DNA from 3 places in the Paenibacillus sp. 1-8 genome. Region 2 is predicted to be linked to each of the others. Evidence: a T-box and tRNA genes for the amino acid it is inferred to sense, from the RefSeq annotation. Region 2 holds a T-box; the other regions hold tRNA genes.
What was found. A T-box is a leader RNA that pairs with one kind of tRNA and senses whether it is charged. The one in region 2 lies ahead of ileS (isoleucine--tRNA ligase), so its partner is inferred to be a tRNA-Ile.

Region 1 (6,990 bases), 2.2 Mb from region 2:
GATTACGGTGGTACAGGAATTTCGACCTGTTGTCCTTCGACTACGCCTATCGGCCTCGCCTTAGGTCCCGACTTACCCTGAGCGGACGAACCTTCCTCAGGAACCCTTAGGCTTTCGGCGGATCTGATTCTCACAGATCTTTTCGTTACTCATACCGGCATTCTCACTTGAATGCAGTCCAGCGCTCCTTACGGTACACCTTCAACCCGCATTCAACGCTCCCCTACCCCTGATACCTAAATATCAAGCCATAGCTTCGGTGGCGTGTTTAGCCCCGTTACATTTTCGGCGCAGAGTCACTCGACCAGTGAGCTATTACGCACTCTTTCAATGGTGGCTGCTTCTAAGCCAACATCCTGGTTGTCTGTGCAACTCCACATCCTTTCCCACTTAACACACACTTGGGGACCTTAGCTGATGGTCTGGGCTGTTTCCCTTTCGACAATGGATCTTAGCACTCACTGTCTGACTCCCGGAACTAAGTCTATGGCATTCGGAGTTTGACTGAGCTTGGTAACCCTTGCGGGCCCCGCACCCAATCAGTGCTCTACCTCCACGACTCTTATTCCGAGGCTAGCCCTAAAGCTATTTCGGGGAGAACCAGCTATCTCCGGGTTCGATTGGAATTTCTCCGCTACCCCCACCTCATCCCCGCATTTTTCAACATGCGTGGGTTCGGGCCTCCAGTGCGTGTTACCGCACCTTCACCCTGGACAGGGGTAGATCACCCGGTTTCGGGTCTACGTCCACGTACTAAGTCGCCCTATTCAGACTCGCTTTCGCTGCGGCTTCAGCTCTTCACCTTAACCTTGCACGGGAACGTAACTCGCCGGTTCATTCTACAAAAGGCACGCCATCACCCATAGATCGGGCTCTGACTTCTTGTAAGCACACGGTTTCAGGATCTATTTCACTCCCCTTCCGGGGTGCTTTTCACCTTTCCCTCACGGTACTGCTTCACTATCGGTCGCCAGGGAGTATTTAGCCTTGGCAGATGGTCCTGCCGGATTCATACGGGGTTTCACGTGCCCCGCACTACTCGGGATCCGTCTCGGAGGGAACAGGTTTTGAATTACAGGGCTTTTACCTTCTCTGGCGGGCCTTTCCAGACCTCTTCATCTAACCGATTCCTTTGTAACTCCATGTGAGACGTCCCACAACCCCAAGGAGCAAGCTCCTTGGTTTGGGCTAATCCGCGTTCGCTCGCCGCTACTGACGGAATCACTATTGTTTTCTCTTCCTCAGGGTACTTAGATGTTTCAGTTCCCCTGGTATGCCTCTGTTCTGCCTATGTATTCAGCAGAAAGTGACTGTCGATGAAGACAGCCGGGTTTCCCCATTCGGACATCCCCGGATCAAAGCTTGCTTACAGCTCCCCGAGGCTTTATCGTTGTTCGCCACGTCCTTCGTCGGCTCCTGGCGCCTAGGCATCCTCCGTGTGCTCTTTGTAGCTTAACCTAGACTTTTCTTTCATAGAAAGAAAATGTCGATGTTCGATAAAGAGTGATTTTTGCCAAAGGCAAAATATCTTTCCTTACCTGCTACCTTTATTTCACTTGTTTACACAAGATCAGCGTAAAGGAATATTCTAAAACGCAATTTCGTTTCGGTATCCAGTTTTCAAGGTGCAATACAGTTTCATCGAAACTGTAGCCTGTGTGATTATCGATCCAACTCCGAAGAGTGGATGATCATCATGCAGTTTTTTGATGAAGTTGTAATTGGTGGAGCCAAGCGGGATCGAACCGCTGACCTCCTGCTTGCAAGGCAGGCGCTCTCCCAGCTGAGCTATGGCCCCAAAAAGTGATATAAAGTTATATGGTGGGCCCTAGTGGACTCGAACCACCGACCTCACCCTTATCAGGGGTGCGCTCTAACCAGCTGAGCTAAGGGCCCATAATAAACCACCAAAGAAATTCTTCTTTAGTGGTTGCGCTTGGCGACGTCCTACTCTCCCAGGACCCTGCGGTCCAAGTACCATCGGCGCTGGAGGGCTTAACGGTCGTGTTCGGGATGGGTACGTGTGGAACCCCTCCGCTATCGCCACCAAACGTTTGAGAGTTTGAGCTCTCAAAACTGAGCAACGAGTGAGTAACAGGCCTAAACCTGAGTTTTGAAGCTTACGCTTCATATTTGAATGTTTCCATTGCAGGAAACGATTCTCCATAGAAAGGAGGTGATCCAGCCGCACCTTCCGATACGGCTACCTTGTTACGACTTCACCCCAATCATCTACCCCACCTTCGGCGGCTGGCTCCCTTGCGGGTTACCCCACCGACTTCGGGTGTTGTAAACTCTCGTGGTGTGACGGGCGGTGTGTACAAGACCCGGGAACGTATTCACCGCGGCATGCTGATCCGCGATTACTAGCAATTCCGACTTCATGCAGGCGAGTTGCAGCCTGCAATCCGAACTGAGACCGGCTTTTCTAGGATTCGCTCCAGATCGCTCTTTCGCTTCCCGTTGTACCGGCCATTGTAGTACGTGTGTAGCCCAGGTCATAAGGGGCATGATGATTTGACGTCATCCCCACCTTCCTCCGGTTTGTCACCGGCAGTCTGCTTAGAGTGCCCAGCTTGACCTGCTGGCAACTAAGCATAAGGGTTGCGCTCGTTGCGGGACTTAACCCAACATCTCACGACACGAGCTGACGACAACCATGCACCACCTGTCTCCCCTGTCCCGAAGGAAAGGTCTATCTCTAGACCGATCAGGGGGATGTCAAGACCTGGTAAGGTTCTTCGCGTTGCTTCGAATTAAACCACATACTCCACTGCTTGTGCGGGTCCCCGTCAATTCCTTTGAGTTTCAGTCTTGCGACCGTACTCCCCAGGCGGAATGCTTAATGTGTTAACTTCGGCACCAAGGGTATCGAAACCCCTAACACCTAGCATTCATCGTTTACGGCGTGGACTACCAGGGTATCTAATCCTGTTTGCTCCCCACGCTTTCGCGCCTCAGCGTCAGTTACAGCCCAGAGAGTCGCCTTCGCCACTGGTGTTCCTCCACATATCTACGCATTTCACCGCTACACGTGGAATTCCACTCTCCTCTTCTGCACTCAAGCTCCCCAGTTTCCAGTGCGACCCGAAGTTGAGCCTCGGGATTAAACACCAGACTTAAAGAGCCGCCTGCGCGCGCTTTACGCCCAATAATTCCGGACAACGCTTGCCCCCTACGTATTACCGCGGCTGCTGGCACGTAGTTAGCCGGGGCTTTCTTCTCAGGTACCGTCACTCTTGTAGCAGTTACTCTACAAGACGTTCTTCCCTGGCAACAGAGCTTTACGATCCGAAAACCTTCATCACTCACGCGGCGTTGCTCCGTCAGGCTTTCGCCCATTGCGGAAGATTCCCTACTGCTGCCTCCCGTAGGAGTCTGGGCCGTGTCTCAGTCCCAGTGTGGCCGATCACCCTCTCAGGTCGGCTACGCATCGTCGCCTTGGTAGGCCTTTACCCCACCAACTAGCTAATGCGCCGCAGGCCCATCCATCAGTGACAGATTGCTCCGTCTTTCCTCCCCTCCCCATGCAGGGAAAGGATGTATCCGGTATTAGCTACCGTTTCCGGTAGTTATCCCAGTCTGATAGGCAGGTTGCCTACGTGTTACTCACCCGTCCGCCGCTAAGTTATGTTAGAAGCAAGCTTCTAACATAACCCCGCTCGACTTGCATGTATTAGGCACGCCGCCAGCGTTCGTCCTGAGCCAGGATCAAACTCTCCATTAAAGACCAACCGAGATTGGTTTATAGAAAGAGCGATATGCTCATTTTGAAACTGACGAGATAAAATATCTCTTTTTGCTCCAGCTCCGTTCAGCCTTACAGCATGTCCGAAACCTTCGCGGTTCACTCACTCGTTGTTCAGTTTTCAAAGATCAAACCTTCATATTCTCTTGCTTTGTTTCACCACCGCATCTCAGCGGCGACTTGATTAATATAACATACATTCGGGATTTAAGTCAACACTTTTTTAAAATTATTTTTCAATTTCATTTCAGCGTTGTTCTCACAAAAAAATTCCCGGGCTTTAAGGGCCGAGAATTAATGTATCATATAATTGAATTGGTCGTCAACTATATTTTAAAACAAAAGCATATTTTGCTTTGCCCTTACGCGAAAGCTCACATACAATCAATCCTTTTCCTTGATTAAACTCTATACACACTCACATTGCCTGTCCAAACAATATCATTTTCAATCCCAGTAAAAGCGCGATTCCAGGCACTCCCAAAACCGTTACGGCTCCCATCGTTACCGGATTAATCGGGATATACACCTGCGTGACCCAACCCGAATAATTAATGACATACAGTGCAATTGCCGCCAGAGCCATATGTGCTCCAAATACAGTAAGCCAGCCGATACCCAGACGTTTTTTGAGGATTAGATATGACAGCACCACAACGCAAGCAATCAGAACAAGCCAGACAGCACCTCTCATTCGGCCCTCCGTTTATGAACACGGTCTGCGTCATTGGCATACCCCGGTTCGTCTGCGGGCAGGTGGAAACGATGTAACCCTTGCTGTTTGGCACATTTTAAATGTATCTGATATTTACGCTCCGCAGCTTCCAGAACAAAAATAGCATAGTCGATTTCGTCCTCGCCTGTAGCTTCATGAAATAACCGATGCGCTCTTAACCATTCTGCGTGCGAAGCCCGAATCTGAGCAAACAACTCCTGACGATACTCTGCCTCCGATTTGCCGTGCTCTTGTCGACGAAAATTTTGCTTCACCCGTTCCCACATCCATTCATCCTCCTCACAAGCTGAATTATGTGCACAGTCTGTAAGACTACCTTATTCATACTTATTTAACAGAGGACAAACTTAGAACAAGAACTGCCCATACCAGCCCTATCATCACAAAATAAAAAGGAGCCATAACGGCTCCCCATTGTGTCGAGACAATCCATACGATTTATCGACACTAAAAATATCTATAACATATACATGTACTTATTAGTTCAGCTCTCTGCGGCCTTCCAGCGCTTTGGACAGTGTTACCTCATCGGCATACTCCAAATCCCCGCCTACCGGCAATCCGTGAGCAATACGAGTAACCTTGATTTCAAAAGGACGTACCAGCCTGGAAATGTACATGGCCGTCGCTTCTCCTTCAATGTTCGGATTCGTAGCCAAGATCAGCTCTTTGATGCGTTCATCACTAAGTCTGTTCAATAATTCCTTGAGCTTGATATCCTCAGGACCAATTCCCTCCATAGGAGAGATTGCCCCATGAAGCACATGGTAAAATCCGTTAAACTCCTTGGTGCGCTCCATAGCTACCAGATCCTTGGAATCCTGAACAACACAAATGACGGAAGCATCCCTCGTCTTATCCTGACAGATCCGACAAGGGTCCGTGTCCGTAATATTGCCGCAGACGGAACAGAAGTGAAGATTGCGTTTCACATTGACCAGCGCTTTGGCAAAATCAATCACATCGTCTTCCTTCATTTTCAGTACGTGAAAAGCCAACCGGGCAGCCGTCTTCGGCCCCACTCCCGGCAGACGCGTAAATGCATCAATCAGCTTTGCAATCGGCTCCGGATAATACAATAGTGTGTTTCTCCTTTATGCACAGTCTAGAACAAGCCTGGAATCTTCATACCGCCTGTAAATTTACCCATATCATCATTAGCCAGTTCATCTGCTTTGGACAAAGCATCGTTGACCGCAGTCAACACGAGATCTTGCAGCATTTCCACATCATCAGGATCTACAGCCTCCGGTTTGATGGTGATGGAAAGCACTTTTTTATGTCCGTTTACCTCTACAGTCACAACACCGCCACCGGAAGTACCTTCAATTACTTTTCCGCCAAGCTCCTCTTGGGCTTTCAGCATTTGCTCCTGCATTTTTTTCACTTGCTTCATCATTTGGTTCATATTGTTCATTTCAATCATCTCCTTTAATGAAGTATACATCCAGACACTTTGATTTTAATCCTTTATAACTACCAGATCTTCCCCAAAAAGTTCAATAGCCTCATCAATCCAGGGCTCCTTGGACTTTCCCGGCACGTCAAGCTCCTGCTCCAGTTGGAATTCTTCGGCAGGCTGGTCGGGAACTCCTTCAATCGCAGCATTCCAATCCTTTTGCATCATCGTCACCAGACGATAGGGATGGCCCAACTGTTCGTGCAGAACCTTCTCAATGACCTGCTTGTTGGCAGGCTTTTCAGTAGTTTCACGGTGAATGTTATTCTTAAACGCCACGAGCACGCTATCCTCTAATACAGACACAGGCTCGCCGTCCATAAACCATGCATGAACTGTGACTTTCGCTTCTTTGACTCCCTGCAAAATTTGGCTCCACTTACGCCCCGCAGCCGCAAATGCCTCTCCCGACTTCTCGGCGATATAGCGATCCAACTGGGAAGGGAGCTTGGCTGGCGCAGAAATCCGCGGAGCGGGAGCGCGCCCTCCGGGGGCCTGACGGCTCCCCGACGATGCATCCTGCCCTGCCCCGGCAGCCAATCCGCCTTGCAACGCACGTTCCAGCTTCTTCTCCAGCTCGGCAAGCTGGCGCTTCAAAACGGCTACATCTTCTTGGTTGGCAGCAGCAGCGCCGGAATGCTGTGCGGTCGGCTGAGCAGCAGCTCCAGCTTGCCCAGGAATGCTGCACAACTTCAATAGAGCTACCTCAAACAAGGTTTGCGGCTGAACGGCATACTTCATCTCGCTCTGATAGCGATTAAGCGTGTCAATCATGCTAAAGAGCTGCTCCTTGGTAAAAGCTTCTGCCACTTCCTTGAACTGCTCCGGCTCCAGCACGCGCTCTGTCATTTTAGTTGCCTGCGGCACCATCTTAATCATAAGCAGATCCCTGAAATAGTACAGCAGATTTTCCATGCATTTATCTGCGCTTTTACCTTCTTGCATAAAGTTCTCAATCATTTGAAGTACTGTGCCGACATCTTCTTTCAGCAATGCCAAGGCAAGCTTACCGAATTGTTCAGACGCAATACCTCCCGTCATATCCAG
Region 2 (6,990 bases):
CCGTGAAAATAAAGAACTGAGTACACAGCTTTTGAATGTTCAGGAAAAGCTCGATCATTTTTCGACCATTGAGGATACGCTGAGCAAGACGATTATCGTGGCGCAAGAAGCGGCTGATGAAGTCCGTAATAACGCCAAGAAAGAATCGCAGCTCATCGTGAGGGAAGCGGAAAAAAATGCGGACCGTATTGTGAATGAAGCGTTGTCCAAATCCCGCAAAATTGCGCTGGAGGTCGAGGAACTGAAGAAGCAGGCTTCGATTTACCGGGCACGTTTTCGTACATTGGTGGAGGCGCAACTTGACTTGCTAAGTCAGGACGGATGGGAAGCGCTTGAAAATCGTGAACGCGAAGTGCTGGAGCGCGAGCGTGAAATGAAAGAGATTTATTAATCGTCATCCCGAACAGCAATTTCTAGTCCTTGTCAGGGTTGACTTTTACCTTTAAACAGGCTATAACTGTAAATACTATACTGAATATCACGTTATCCATTGTGGGTAATGAGTCGTTATTCAGGCAGCGAAGCTGCTGATTTAATATCCCGATGAATTTAACATTTGGAATTCGTTGATGGGAACGAGTACGTCATGATTTTGTCCCTCAGAGAGTTGGCCTTTTTCCGGTGCAAGCCAACGTTCAGAACATGACCGAAGATCCTCCCTGAGAAGTGAGCTGAAGCGCTTGGATTTTATCCGGTGTGTGTAAGCATTCACCGTTCGCCATACGTTATAATGGCGCCCTGCTGTAGTTGAGTAGGGCTCGGAGAGCCGTAACAGAACCAGTCTTTTTGAGATGGTCTGTTTACGGAATCAGGGTGGTAACGCGAGCACAGTCTCGTCCCTTACAGGGACGGGGCTTTTTTGTTGCTTTTTTTCAGAGAATGCTACACCAACCAATGATGATCAGAGAGGGAGTATGACATTATGAACAGAGTGGATGTCAAAGAAAAGGCACGGTCCCGCGACCTGCGCATTCTGACCAAATGGAAGCAGGAGGACACATTCCGTAAAACGATCACACATCGTGAGGATAAGCCAAACTTTGTATTTTATGAAGGCCCGCCAACAGCTAATGGTAAACCGCATATCGGTCACGTGCTGGGCCGTGTAATTAAGGATTTTGTCGGCCGTTACCAGACGATGAAGGGATATCGTGTCGTACGTAAGGCGGGTTGGGATACCCACGGTCTGCCGGTAGAATTGGGTGTACAGAAGCAATTGGGCATTTCCCATAAGTCTGAAATCGAAGAGTATGGTGTGGAAAAGTTCATCAAAAAATGTAAAGCCAGCGTATTTGAGTATGAGCAGCAATGGCGTGATCTGACCGAAGCTATCGGCTATTGGACAGACCTCGATAATCCATACATCACGCTGGATAATAACTATATCGAGAGTGTGTGGAACATTCTGGCGACGATTCACGAAAAGGGTCTGCTGTATCGCGGTCATCGCGTAAGTCCGTATTGTCCGAGTTGTCAAACTACGCTGAGTTCCCATGAAGTGGCACAGGGCTACAAAGACGTAAAAGACCTGAGCGCCACGGCCAAATTTAAGCTGCATAGCAGTGGTGAATATGTGTTGGCCTGGACGACAACACCTTGGACCCTGCCGAGTCACGTGGCACTTGCCGTCAATCCTGATCTAGAATACGCTCGTGTAAAACAGGAAGACGGTGTATACATCGTTGCCAAAAATCTCGTCGAAGACGTGATTAAAGGCGATCATGAAGTGGTTGGCACGCTGCCAGGTTCGGAACTGGTAGGTCAAACGTATACTCCGCCATTTACTTATTTCCAAGTCGAGAAGGGCAATCAGATTCTGGGTGCGAAGTTCGTAACGGACTCCAGCGGTACAGGTATCGTTCATATGGCTCCTGCGCATGGTGAAGATGATTACCGGGTATGTCGTGAAAATGGCGTTGGATTCATCAATGTGGTGGATCTTCAAGGTAACTACGTCGAGGAAATCACTGATTTTGCAGGCCGTTTTGTGAAGGACTGTGATGTGGATATTGTTAAAATGCTGTCGGAAAAAGGCTTGCTTTACAGTAAGGAAAAATACGAGCATAGCTATCCGTTCTGCTGGCGTTGTGACTCCCCGCTATTGTACTACGCCATGGACAGCTGGTTTATCAAAACAACCGCCATCAAGGATCAACTGATTGCCAACAATAACGAAATCGAATGGTATCCGGGTCATATACGCGAAGGACGCTTCGGCAAGTTTTTGGAGGAATTGGTGGACTGGAACATCAGCCGTGATCGCTATTGGGGCACACCGCTGAATATCTGGGTTTGTGAAGAAACCGGAGAGCAGTTCGCTCCGCATAGTATTGCTGAACTGCGGGAACGTGCGATTGGCGACGTACCAGCGGACTTTGAGCTGCATAAACCATATGTAGATGAAATCAAGGTTCGCAGTACATGCGGTAAATACGAAATGACCCGTACACCGGAAGTGATCGACGTATGGTTCGACAGCGGCTCCATGCCTTTTGCCCAACATCATTATCCGTTTGAAAATAATGAAACATTCGAGCAGCAATTCCCGGCAGACATGATCTGTGAAGGTATTGACCAGACTCGTGGCTGGTTCTACAGCTTGCTTGCGATTTCGACCATGCTGACAGGGAAAGCTCCTTATAAAGCAGTTATGGCGACAGGCCACGTACTGGATGAGCAGGGACAGAAAATGTCCAAATCCAAGGGAAATGCTATTAATCCGTGGGAAGTGATTGACGAGTACGGTACAGATGCTTTCCGGTGGGCATTGTTGTCCGATAGTGCACCGTGGAATAGCAAACGTTTTTCCAAAGGTATTGTAGGCGAAGCCAAATCGAAGCTGGTAGATACGCTCGTAAATACACATGCTTTCCTGACCTTGTATGCGGATATCGACGGTTTTGATCCGGCACAGCATCCGTTCAAGCCATCAGCACACAAGCTGGATCGCTGGATTTTGTCCCGCCTCAACAGCTTGATTCTGGTGGTGGACAAAGCGCTGGCTGTGAACGACTTCCTGAACTCCTCCAAAGCGATTGAGTCGTTCGTGGATGAACTGAGCAACTGGTATATCCGCCGTTCGCGCGACCGATTCTGGGGCAATGGCCTTACAGAAGATAAATTGGATGCGTACCGCACACTGACTGAGGTGTTATTGACGACAGCGAAGCTGCTTGCGCCGTTCACACCGATGCTGGCTGAGGATATTTACCTGAACCTGAGCAACGGGGAAAGCGTTCATCTGGATGATTATCCGACTGCCAATGAAGACCTGATTGATCTGGAGCTGGAACGTGACATGGAGACGGCTCGCCGCGTAGTAGAACTGGCGCGCAACGTCCGTAACGAAACGGGACTGAAAACGCGTCAGCCGTTGTCTGAATTGATTTTGTCCATGGATCAGGATTTTGAGCTGAGTGGTTATGAGGAAATCATCAAGGATGAGATCAATGTGAAACATATTCATGTTGAAACGGACGACAGTGGCTTTGTAGACTTCACACTGAAGCTGAATTTGAAGGTAGCGGGCAAGAAATACGGCAAAAATGTCGGCTTCCTGCAAAACTTTTTCAAAGGAATGTCTGCGGAGGACACTCGTTCGGTTGTAGAAAAAGGAGTGCTGAACGTGGCTTCTCCAGAAGGGGAAGAGTTACAGGTTACAGCCGAGGAATTGCTGGTGGAGAAAAAAGCGAAGGAAGGCTTTGCTTCCGCTTCCGGCTACGGTTTAACAGTAGCGTTGAACACGGACATTACGCCTGAGCTGGAGCAAGAGGGTTGGGTACGTGAGGTTGTTCGTGCGGTGCAGGACTACCGTAAAAAGCTGGATCTGCCAATTGAAAAGCATGTCGCACTGACGCTGGATGTAGATAGTGAGTTGCGTCAGGCGATCGAAAACTTCGATTCGGTGTTGCGTGAGAACGTATTGGTAACCACGGTGACATTTGGCCAAGCCGAGCCTGTGGAACGCGTTGAAGTGAACGGTAAAACCATCGGCGTGCATATTGGGGAATAATTACAAGACCCCTGTCCCATAATACAATAACAGGCAGCATATAAAAACGAGCCTAAGCATTGGAAACGGATGGATGATCTCCGTTACTTGCTTCGGCTCGTTTGCTGCTTTTAGGGCAGCGGGGGAAGGGGGATTGTGCATGACAGCACGATCAAGGCGCAGACAGGGGAGAAGCCGCCAAGGCATGAATAGAGGAAGTACGGGGGTTGTAGCAACAGATCAAAGTACAGTAGGTAATCAGGCTGACCAACTAAGCCGTGTGGAAAAGCTGGTGCGTTCCGTGGCACAGCAGTTGGAACGCACCCGCATTGCTGACTATGCCCTGTTGCTTAACAAGCCTTGGCGACTGCTCTGGCTAAACTTAATATCAGGTCTATCCCGGGGGCTTGGCATCGCGCTTGGTTTTACTTTTTTCGCGGCGACCATTATTTATGTGTTGCAAGTGCTGGGAGCCCTGAATTTGCCGATCATCGGTGATTATATTGCTGATATTGTACGGATTGTGCAACGACAACTGGAGCTAAACACCTACTAGGTACTTGTTTACCTGTTAGGATTTCGTTTAACTATTCGTCTTCGTTCGTATCCGGCTCCAGCTCCAGCAGACCTTCGCCCTCGCCATCATCCAGATAACGCTGATAAATGGAGCTGCGGACAACAGATACATTTTTTCCATATATGTCTGTAGCTACAAAGCTTTCGTAGGGCTCCACGAAGCCCATATTATCATCGTTGGCCTCAATTTCCATATCGTCGTAGCGGTGGATTTCGCGACTTTCAGCCATAGCTGGTGTGTTAGATGTTCCCCAGCTTTCAACGATTTGCCAGGCATCTTCACCATCAAAGCCATTTTGATCATCACGCTCATCGAGGCTTGTTCTGCCGAATGCAGGAGCCAGAAATTCTTCTTCGACCGGGCGTCGATTAGATACTTCCGTTTCAGGGCTGTATTCTTTACAGTAAATGGTATAGGGAACAGCCAGCAGACGCTCATAAGGAATCGGTTTGCCGCTAGCTGCACAAATGCCATAGGTTCCCTTATCCATTGCCAGCAAGGCTGATTCGATACGTTCTAATTGAAATTCGTCATGCTCCAACAGGGAAATGTCCTTGGCTCGCTCATACGTTTCGGTAGCCAAATCGCCCGGATGATTATCAATAGGGGAAAGCTCGCCAGTCTGATCGCGTTGGGAATCACTAAGTCCATAATGATCGTTGTCCTGCAAACGATGCTCAATCTCTTTTTTACGTTCCAGCAGTTCGTTACGCAATCCCTGCAATTGTTGCTCCGTCAATGGGGACATGGAATCCTCTCCTTATTCTAGGTTAAACCTGCGCGTGCGCTATGTCGGTTATGCTCCTTGTAGTTTGCACCGGGAAGACCTCTTTTACATAGGAAATTCTGATCAAATGCGCTGGAGTTGATTTCATTCGTAATCCAGTACCGATAGCTCGCGGGATTCGTGGACGATCTGAGAAGGCTTATGCTACAATAAATGGGATCGACAACGGATATAAGCAGATCGGAGTGACGAAGGACTGTGATTTATTTTGGTATTGCGCTAATTATTTTTTTGATTGATCAGGGAGTGAAATATTTGGTGGCTACGCGTATGGAATTGTACGAGCAAATACCAGTCATCGGCAATTTCTTTTTAATCACCTCCCATCGTAATCGTGGAGCCGCTTTTGGGATTTTGGAAGGCCAACGTTGGCTGTTTATCGTGATTACAATTGTAGTGGTGATCGGTATCATATGGTATTTACGGAAGACGGTTAAGGCCAGGCAGAAATTGCTTCCAATTGCATTAAGTTTGGTACTTGGAGGCGCGGTCGGTAACTTTCTGGATCGGGCTATTTCAGGAGAAGTGGTTGATTTTGCTCAATTCAATTTTGGAAGCTATACGTTTCCGATTTTTAATGTGGCAGACTCGGCGATTGTCATCGGTGTAGCACTAATTATTTTGGATACATTGCTGGAATCGCGTCGGAACAAAGATAATGGCAGTGATAGCATTGAAGGGAAGTCATAGCATGAAAGAAGTAAACGAAAACGGCGAAGCAACAGGTCTGTCTTATGAGGACGAACTTGAGGGTGAATCCCTGGAATGGACAGCGGAATCAGGGGATGCCAAAACGCGTATAGACAAATATATCGCCGAAGAAATGAAGGATGTGTCCCGTTCCCAGATTCAACTGTGGATCGGGAACGGTCGGGTGCTGGTGAACGGCACAGCGATCAAGGCGAATTACAAGCTGGCTGAAGGTGATCGAATTTCATTATCCGTACCTGAGCCGGAGAGTGTAGATATTGTACCGGAAAATATTCCGCTGGATGTTGTTTACGAGGATTCGGACGTCATTGTCATTAACAAGCAACGTGGTCTGGTTGTACATCCTGCACCGGGACACTCTTCGGGAACACTAGTCAACGCGCTCATGTATCACTGTCATGATCTTTCCGGCATTAACGGAGAATTGCGTCCTGGTATCGTCCATCGTATTGATAAGGATACATCAGGACTGCTGATGGCGGCCAAAAATGATCAGGCTCACGCCTCGCTCGCAGCGCAACTCAAGGACCACAGTGTCACTCGCAAATATATAGCGCTGGTTCACGGTCATCTAAGTCATGATCAGGGAACGGTAGATGCTCCCATCGGGCGTGATTCGGGGGACCGCAAATTGTTCACTGTGACAGAGCGCAACAGCAAGCATGCAGTTACCCATTTTCTCGTGATTGAGCGTTTGGGGGATTACACCTTGCTGGAACTTCAACTGGAAACAGGGCGCACACATCAAATCCGTGTGCACATGAAATTTATTGGGCACCCGTTGGTCGGTGATCCGATGTATGGACGTAGCAAAGGGGTCCGAATGGACGGTCAGGCACTGCATGCCGCGGTATTGGGCTTTAAGCATCCCACCACTGGAGAGTACATGGAGTTCAGCAGACCGATTCCTCCCGATATGGAAGA
Region 3 (6,990 bases), 1.2 Mb from region 2:
AATTTACAGTAAAAAGTCATCCTTTTAAAATACTTTTTTTGAGAATAATTTGGTTTTTTATGCACAAAAATGAAATTTAATAAACCAGATCACTTTTATAGTCTGGATAATCATGAAACTTTATACACAGGTGTTATAAACAGAGTCATTTCCAAAACAAAAATTCGCGCATCATTATGTGCATATGTTTATGATTTGTTGACAAAGTGAACCCCAATAAGCTTCTATCCACAAAGATATACACAAACCAACCAAAGTTTCAATATTTCAGAGCTATTTTTTCATCCATACTCAGCATACCCACATAAATAGAATACATTGTGTACAACTACGTACAGCAGCCTTAGAGTTATCACCAGCAAGCGCATCGTTAACGATCATAGGATTCCTATATTGAAGGGATTTGATCACGAAATTAGCCTTACTGCAGGAGAAAGGGATACATTAGAGGGAGAATTCGGGATCTGGGTGTTAAAGTACCTGGAGCCTATGTACAATATGCACAAGTCATCCCCAACTGTGCATGACAGGAGATTTCCGCAGTAACCTATACACAGAGAAGGTTTATAATGTGGACAAAATAAAAAGAAGCCTCTCGGCTTCTAGGTAATCAGTAAGCGGGTGATGGGAATCGAACCCACGCTATCAGCTTGGAAGGCTGAAGTTCTACCATTGAACTACACCCGCAAATTAGTATCGGGATGACACGATTTGAACATGCGACCCCCTGGTCCCAAACCAGGTGCTCTACCAAGCTGAGCTACATCCCGACATATAATTTTAAAAATGGCGCGCCCTGAGAGATTCGAACTCCCGGCCTTTTGATTCGTAGTCAAACGCTCTATCCAGCTGAGCTAAGGGCGCAAATATGGAGCGGACGACGGGAATCGAACCCGCGACCCTCGCCTTGGCAAGGCGATGCTCTACCGCTGAGCCACGTCCGCAAAAACAAGATGCGCGTGGAGGGACTTGAACCCCCACGTCAAAGACGCTAGATCCTAAGTCTAGTGCGTCTGCCAATTCCGCCACACGCGCATGTAATAAAATGGTGAGCCATGAAGGATTCGAACCTTCGACACCCTGATTAAAAGTCAGGTGCTCTACCAGCTGAGCTAATGGCTCTTAATGGCTGGGGATATAGGATTTGAACCTATGCATGACGGAGTCAAAGTCCGTTGCCTTACCGCTTGGCTAATCCCCAATATGCATATGATTCACAATTCCCCAACATTTCAACCAGGTAAGAGGATGAAATATGGTGGAGGCTGAGGGGCTCGAACCCCCGACCCTCTGCTTGTAAGGCAGATGCTCTCCCAGCTGAGCTAAGCCTCCATACTATCCTATGACCCGTAGGGGAATCGAACCCCTGTTACCTCCGTGAAAGGGAGGTGTCTTAACCGCTTGACCAACGGGCCCTAACACAAGCTCTCAACCGGGTTCGAACCGGTGACCTCATCCTTACCATGGATGCACTCTACCTGCTGAGCTATGAGAGCAAAGGCTCCCCGAACAGGACTCGAACCTGTGACAACTCGATTAACAGTCGAGTGCTCTACCAACTGAGCTATCAGGGAATAGTAATCATAAGGATTTGCTTGGCGACGTCCTACTCTCCCAGGACCCTGCGGTCCAAGTACCATCGGCGCTGGAGGGCTTAACGGTCGTGTTCGGGATGGGTACGTGTGGAACCCCTCCGCTATCGCCACCAAACATGAATTTACATCGTAAATTCGCCTATACGTATGTATCTTCTACATACCTTCAAGGTGTTACACCCTGAAAACTGGATCCGAAACTCCATTGCGTCCTATTCTTAGGATAAGCCCTCGACCGATTAGTATTGGTCAGCTCCATGCATTACTGCACTTCCACCCCCAACCTATCTACCTCGTCGTCTTCAAGGGGTCTTACATACTGGGAAATCTCATCTTGAGGGGGGCTTCACGCTTAGATGCTTTCAGCGCTTATCCCTTCCGTACATAGCTACCCAGCGGTGCTCCTGGCGGAACAACTGGTACACCAGCGGTACGTCCATCCCGGTCCTCTCGTACTAAGGACAGCTCCTCTCAAATTTCCTACGCCCACGACAGATAGGGACCGAACTGTCTCACGACGTTCTGAACCCAGCTCGCGTACCGCTTTAATGGGCGAACAGCCCAACCCTTGGGACCTACTTCAGCCCCAGGATGCGATGAGCCGACATCGAGGTGCCAAACCTCCCCGTCGATGTGGACTCTTGGGGGAGATAAGCCTGTTATCCCCAGGGTAGCTTTTATCCGTTGAGCGATGGCCCTTCCATGCGGTACCACCGGATCACTAAGCCCGACTTTCGTCCCTGCTCGACTTGTAGGTCTCGCAGTCAAGCTCCCTTCTGCCTTTGCACTCTTCGAATGATTTCCAACCATTCTGAGGGAACCTTGGGGCGCCTCCGTTACTCTTTAGGAGGCGACCGCCCCAGTCAAACTGCCCACCTGACACTGTCCTCGTACCGGATCACGGTACCAAGTTAGAACCTAGATACGATCAGGGTGGTATCCCAAGGATGCCTCCTCTCAAGCTGGCGCTCAAGTCTCTTAGGCTCCCACCTATCCTGTACAGATCGTACCCAAATTCAATATCAAGCTGCAGTAAAGCTCCATGGGGTCTTTCCGTCTTGTCGCGGGTAACCTGCATCTTCACAGGTATTAAAATTTCACCGGATCTCTCGTTGAGACAGCGCCCAAGTCGTTACGCCATTCGTGCGGGTCAGAATTTACCTGACAAGGAATTTCGCTACCTTAGGACCGTTATAGTTACGGCCGCCGTTTACTGGGGCTTCGGTTCATAGCTTCGCCCCGAAGGACTTACCACTCCCCTTAACCTTCCAGCACCGGGCAGGCGTCAGCCCGTATACTTCGCCTTGCGGCTTCGCACAGACCTGTGTTTTTGCTAAACAGTCGCTTGGGCCTTTTCACTGCGGCCCCCTCGGGCTATTCACCCTACCGAGGCACCCCTTCTCCCGAAGTTACGGGGTCATTTTGCCGAGTTCCTTAACGAGAGTTCTTCCGCGCGCCTTAGAATTCTCTTCTCGCCTACCTGTGTCGGTTTGCGGTACGGGCACCTTCTCCTGGCTAGAGGCTTTTCTTGGCAGTCTGAGATCATGACCTTCGCTACTACAATTTTCGCTCCCCATCACAGCCCAGCCTTACGATGTGCGGATTTGCCTACACACCAGCCTCACTGCTTAGACGGACATCCATCAGTCCGCGTCACTACCCTACTGCGTCACCCCATTGCTCATAACGGATTACGGTGGTACAGGAATTTCGACCTGTTGTCCTTCGACTACGCCTATCGGCCTCGCCTTAGGTCCCGACTTACCCTGAGCGGACGAACCTTCCTCAGGAACCCTTAGGCTTTCGGCGGATCTGATTCTCACAGATCTTTTCGTTACTCATACCGGCATTCTCACTTGAATGCAGTCCAGCGCTCCTTACGGTACACCTTCAACCCGCATTCAACGCTCCCCTACCCCTGATACCTAAGTATCAAGCCATAGCTTCGGTGGCGTGTTTAGCCCCGTTACATTTTCGGCGCAGAGTCACTCGACCAGTGAGCTATTACGCACTCTTTCAATGGTGGCTGCTTCTAAGCCAACATCCTGGTTGTCTGTGCAACTCCACATCCTTTCCCACTTAACACACACTTGGGGACCTTAGCTGATGGTCTGGGCTGTTTCCCTTTCGACAATGGATCTTAGCACTCACTGTCTGACTCCCGGAACTAAGTCTATGGCATTCGGAGTTTGACTGAGCTTGGTAACCCTTGCGGGCCCCGCACCCAATCAGTGCTCTACCTCCACGACTCTTATTCCGAGGCTAGCCCTAAAGCTATTTCGGGGAGAACCAGCTATCTCCGGGTTCGATTGGAATTTCTCCGCTACCCCCACCTCATCCCCGCATTTTTCAACATGCGTGGGTTCGGGCCTCCAGTGCGTGTTACCGCACCTTCACCCTGGACAGGGGTAGATCACCCGGTTTCGGGTCTACGTCCACGTACTAAGTCGCCCTATTCAGACTCGCTTTCGCTGCGGCTTCAGCTCTTCACCTTAACCTTGCACGGGAACGTAACTCGCCGGTTCATTCTACAAAAGGCACGCCATCACCCATAGATCGGGCTCTGACTTCTTGTAAGCACACGGTTTCAGGATCTATTTCACTCCCCTTCCGGGGTGCTTTTCACCTTTCCCTCACGGTACTGCTTCACTATCGGTCGCCAGGGAGTATTTAGCCTTGGCAGATGGTCCTGCCGGATTCATACGGGGTTTCACGTGCCCCGCACTACTCGGGATCCGTCTCGGAGGGAACAGGTTTTGAATTACAGGGCTTTTACCTTCTCTGGCGGGCCTTTCCAGACCTCTTCATCTAACCGATTCCTTTGTAACTCCATGTGAGACGTCCCACAACCCCAAGGAGCAAGCTCCTTGGTTTGGGCTAATCCGCGTTCGCTCGCCGCTACTGACGGAATCACTATTGTTTTCTCTTCCTCAGGGTACTTAGATGTTTCAGTTCCCCTGGTATGCCTCTGTTCTGCCTATGTATTCAGCAGAAAGTGACTGTCGATGAAGACAGCCGGGTTTCCCCATTCGGACATCCCCGGATCAAAGCTTGCTTACAGCTCCCCGAGGCTTTATCGTTGTTCGCCACGTCCTTCGTCGGCTCCTGGCGCCTAGGCATCCTCCGTGTGCTCTTTGTAGCTTAACCTAGACTTTTCTTTCATAGAAAGAAAATGTCGATGTTCGATAAAGAGTGATTTTTGCCAAAGGCAAAATATCTTTCCTTACCTGCTACCTTTATTTCACTTGTTTACACAAGATCAGCGTAAAGGAATATTCTAAAACGCAATTTCGTTTCGGTATCCAGTTTTCAAGGTGCAATACAGTTTCATCGAAACTGTAGCCTGTGTGATTATCGATCCAACTCCGAAGAGTGGATGATCATCATGCAGTTTTTTGATGAAGTTGTAATTGGTGGAGCCAAGCGGGATCGAACCGCTGACCTCCTGCTTGCAAGGCAGGCGCTCTCCCAGCTGAGCTATGGCCCCAAAAAGTGATATAAAGTTATATGGTGGGCCCTAGTGGACTCGAACCACCGACCTCACCCTTATCAGGGGTGCGCTCTAACCAGCTGAGCTAAGGGCCCATAATAAACCACCAAAGAAGTTCTCCTTTAGTGGTTGCGCTTGGCGACGTCCTACTCTCCCAGGACCCTGCGGTCCAAGTACCATCGGCGCTGGAGGGCTTAACGGTCGTGTTCGGGATGGGTACGTGTGGAACCCCTCCGCTATCGCCACCAAACGTTTGAGAGTTTAAGCTCTCAAAACTGAGCAACGAGTGAGTAACAGGCCTAAACCTGAGTTTTGAAGCTTACGCTTCATATTTGAATGTTTCCGTTGCAGGAAACGATTCTCCATAGAAAGGAGGTGATCCAGCCGCACCTTCCGATACGGCTACCTTGTTACGACTTCACCCCAATCATCTACCCCACCTTCGGCGGCTGGCTCCCTTGCGGGTTACCCCACCGACTTCGGGTGTTGTAAACTCTCGTGGTGTGACGGGCGGTGTGTACAAGACCCGGGAACGTATTCACCGCGGCATGCTGATCCGCGATTACTAGCAATTCCGACTTCATGCAGGCGAGTTGCAGCCTGCAATCCGAACTGAGACCGGCTTTTCTAGGATTCGCTCCAGATCGCTCTTTCGCTTCCCGTTGTACCGGCCATTGTAGTACGTGTGTAGCCCAGGTCATAAGGGGCATGATGATTTGACGTCATCCCCACCTTCCTCCGGTTTGTCACCGGCAGTCTGCTTAGAGTGCCCAGCTTGACCTGCTGGCAACTAAGCATAAGGGTTGCGCTCGTTGCGGGACTTAACCCAACATCTCACGACACGAGCTGACGACAACCATGCACCACCTGTCTCCCCTGTCCCGAAGGAAAGGTCTATCTCTAGACCGATCAGGGGGATGTCAAGACCTGGTAAGGTTCTTCGCGTTGCTTCGAATTAAACCACATACTCCACTGCTTGTGCGGGTCCCCGTCAATTCCTTTGAGTTTCAGTCTTGCGACCGTACTCCCCAGGCGGAATGCTTAATGTGTTAACTTCGGCACCAAGGGTATCGAAACCCCTAACACCTAGCATTCATCGTTTACGGCGTGGACTACCAGGGTATCTAATCCTGTTTGCTCCCCACGCTTTCGCGCCTCAGCGTCAGTTACAGCCCAGAGAGTCGCCTTCGCCACTGGTGTTCCTCCACATATCTACGCATTTCACCGCTACACGTGGAATTCCACTCTCCTCTTCTGCACTCAAGCTCCCCAGTTTCCAGTGCGACCCGAAGTTGAGCCTCGGGATTAAACACCAGACTTAAAGAGCCGCCTGCGCGCGCTTTACGCCCAATAATTCCGGACAACGCTTGCCCCCTACGTATTACCGCGGCTGCTGGCACGTAGTTAGCCGGGGCTTTCTTCTCAGGTACCGTCACTCTTGTAGCAGTTACTCTACAAGACGTTCTTCCCTGGCAACAGAGCTTTACGATCCGAAAACCTTCATCACTCACGCGGCGTTGCTCCGTCAGGCTTTCGCCCATTGCGGAAGATTCCCTACTGCTGCCTCCCGTAGGAGTCTGGGCCGTGTCTCAGTCCCAGTGTGGCCGATCACCCTCTCAGGTCGGCTACGCATCGTCGCCTTGGTAGGCCTTTACCCCACCAACTAGCTAATGCGCCGCAGGCCCATCCATCAGTGACAGATTGCTCCGTCTTTCCTCCCCTCCCCATGCAGGGAAAGGATGTATCCGGTATTAGCTACCGTTTCCGGTAGTTATCCCAGTCTCATGGGCAGGTTGCCTACGTGTTACTCACCCGTCCGCCGCTAGGTTGTTCTAGAAGCAAGCTTCCACAACAACCCCGCTCGACTTGCATGTATTAGGCACGCCGCCAGCGTTCGTCCTGAGC

Region 1: it encodes a tRNA-Ile, which carries the amino acid that the T-box ahead of ileS (isoleucine--tRNA ligase) is inferred to sense. The anticodon was not compared.
Region 3: it encodes a tRNA-Ile, which carries the amino acid that the T-box ahead of ileS (isoleucine--tRNA ligase) is inferred to sense. The anticodon was not compared.

Annotation. Positions count from the first base shown of each region.
Region 1 is NZ_CM149995.1:185,471-192,460, reverse strand. It holds rRNA gene AC0WRU_RS00815 (23S ribosomal RNA) at 1-1,458, opposite strand, end outside; tRNA gene AC0WRU_RS00810 (tRNA-Ala) at 1,723-1,798, opposite strand; tRNA gene AC0WRU_RS00805 (tRNA-Ile) at 1,820-1,896, opposite strand; rRNA gene rrf (5S ribosomal RNA) at 1,935-2,051, opposite strand; rRNA gene AC0WRU_RS00795 (16S ribosomal RNA) at 2,170-3,727, opposite strand; gene AC0WRU_RS00790 (pro-sigmaK processing inhibitor BofA family protein) at 4,167-4,442, opposite strand; gene AC0WRU_RS00785 (DUF2508 family protein) at 4,439-4,750, opposite strand; gene recR (recombination mediator RecR) at 4,964-5,563, opposite strand; gene AC0WRU_RS00775 (YbaB/EbfC family nucleoid-associated protein) at 5,590-5,901, opposite strand; gene dnaX (DNA polymerase III subunit gamma/tau) at 5,947-6,990, opposite strand, start outside.
Region 2 is NZ_CM149995.1:3,473,902-3,480,891, reverse strand. It holds gene AC0WRU_RS15960 (DivIVA domain-containing protein) at 1-391, shown strand, start outside; T-box leader at 558-844, shown strand; gene ileS (isoleucine--tRNA ligase) at 923-4,012, shown strand; gene AC0WRU_RS15950 (DUF5665 domain-containing protein) at 4,152-4,547, shown strand; gene AC0WRU_RS15945 (TraR/DksA C4-type zinc finger protein) at 4,579-5,316, opposite strand; gene lspA (signal peptidase II) at 5,554-6,045, shown strand; gene AC0WRU_RS15935 (RluA family pseudouridine synthase) at 6,047-6,990, shown strand, end outside.
Region 3 is NZ_CM149995.1:4,693,213-4,700,202, forward strand. It holds tRNA gene AC0WRU_RS21565 (tRNA-Gly) at 617-687, opposite strand; tRNA gene AC0WRU_RS21570 (tRNA-Pro) at 697-770, opposite strand; tRNA gene AC0WRU_RS21575 (tRNA-Arg) at 788-864, opposite strand; tRNA gene AC0WRU_RS21580 (tRNA-Gly) at 870-944, opposite strand; tRNA gene AC0WRU_RS21585 (tRNA-Leu) at 955-1,035, opposite strand; tRNA gene AC0WRU_RS21590 (tRNA-Lys) at 1,047-1,122, opposite strand; tRNA gene AC0WRU_RS21595 (tRNA-Gln) at 1,127-1,201, opposite strand; tRNA gene AC0WRU_RS21600 (tRNA-Val) at 1,257-1,332, opposite strand; tRNA gene AC0WRU_RS21605 (tRNA-Glu) at 1,344-1,415, opposite strand; tRNA gene AC0WRU_RS21610 (tRNA-Thr) at 1,424-1,496, opposite strand; tRNA gene AC0WRU_RS21615 (tRNA-Asn) at 1,502-1,574, opposite strand; rRNA gene rrf (5S ribosomal RNA) at 1,594-1,710, opposite strand; rRNA gene AC0WRU_RS21625 (23S ribosomal RNA) at 1,815-4,742, opposite strand; tRNA gene AC0WRU_RS21630 (tRNA-Ala) at 5,007-5,082, opposite strand; tRNA gene AC0WRU_RS21635 (tRNA-Ile) at 5,104-5,180, opposite strand; rRNA gene rrf (5S ribosomal RNA) at 5,219-5,335, opposite strand; rRNA gene AC0WRU_RS21645 (16S ribosomal RNA) at 5,454-6,990, opposite strand, start outside.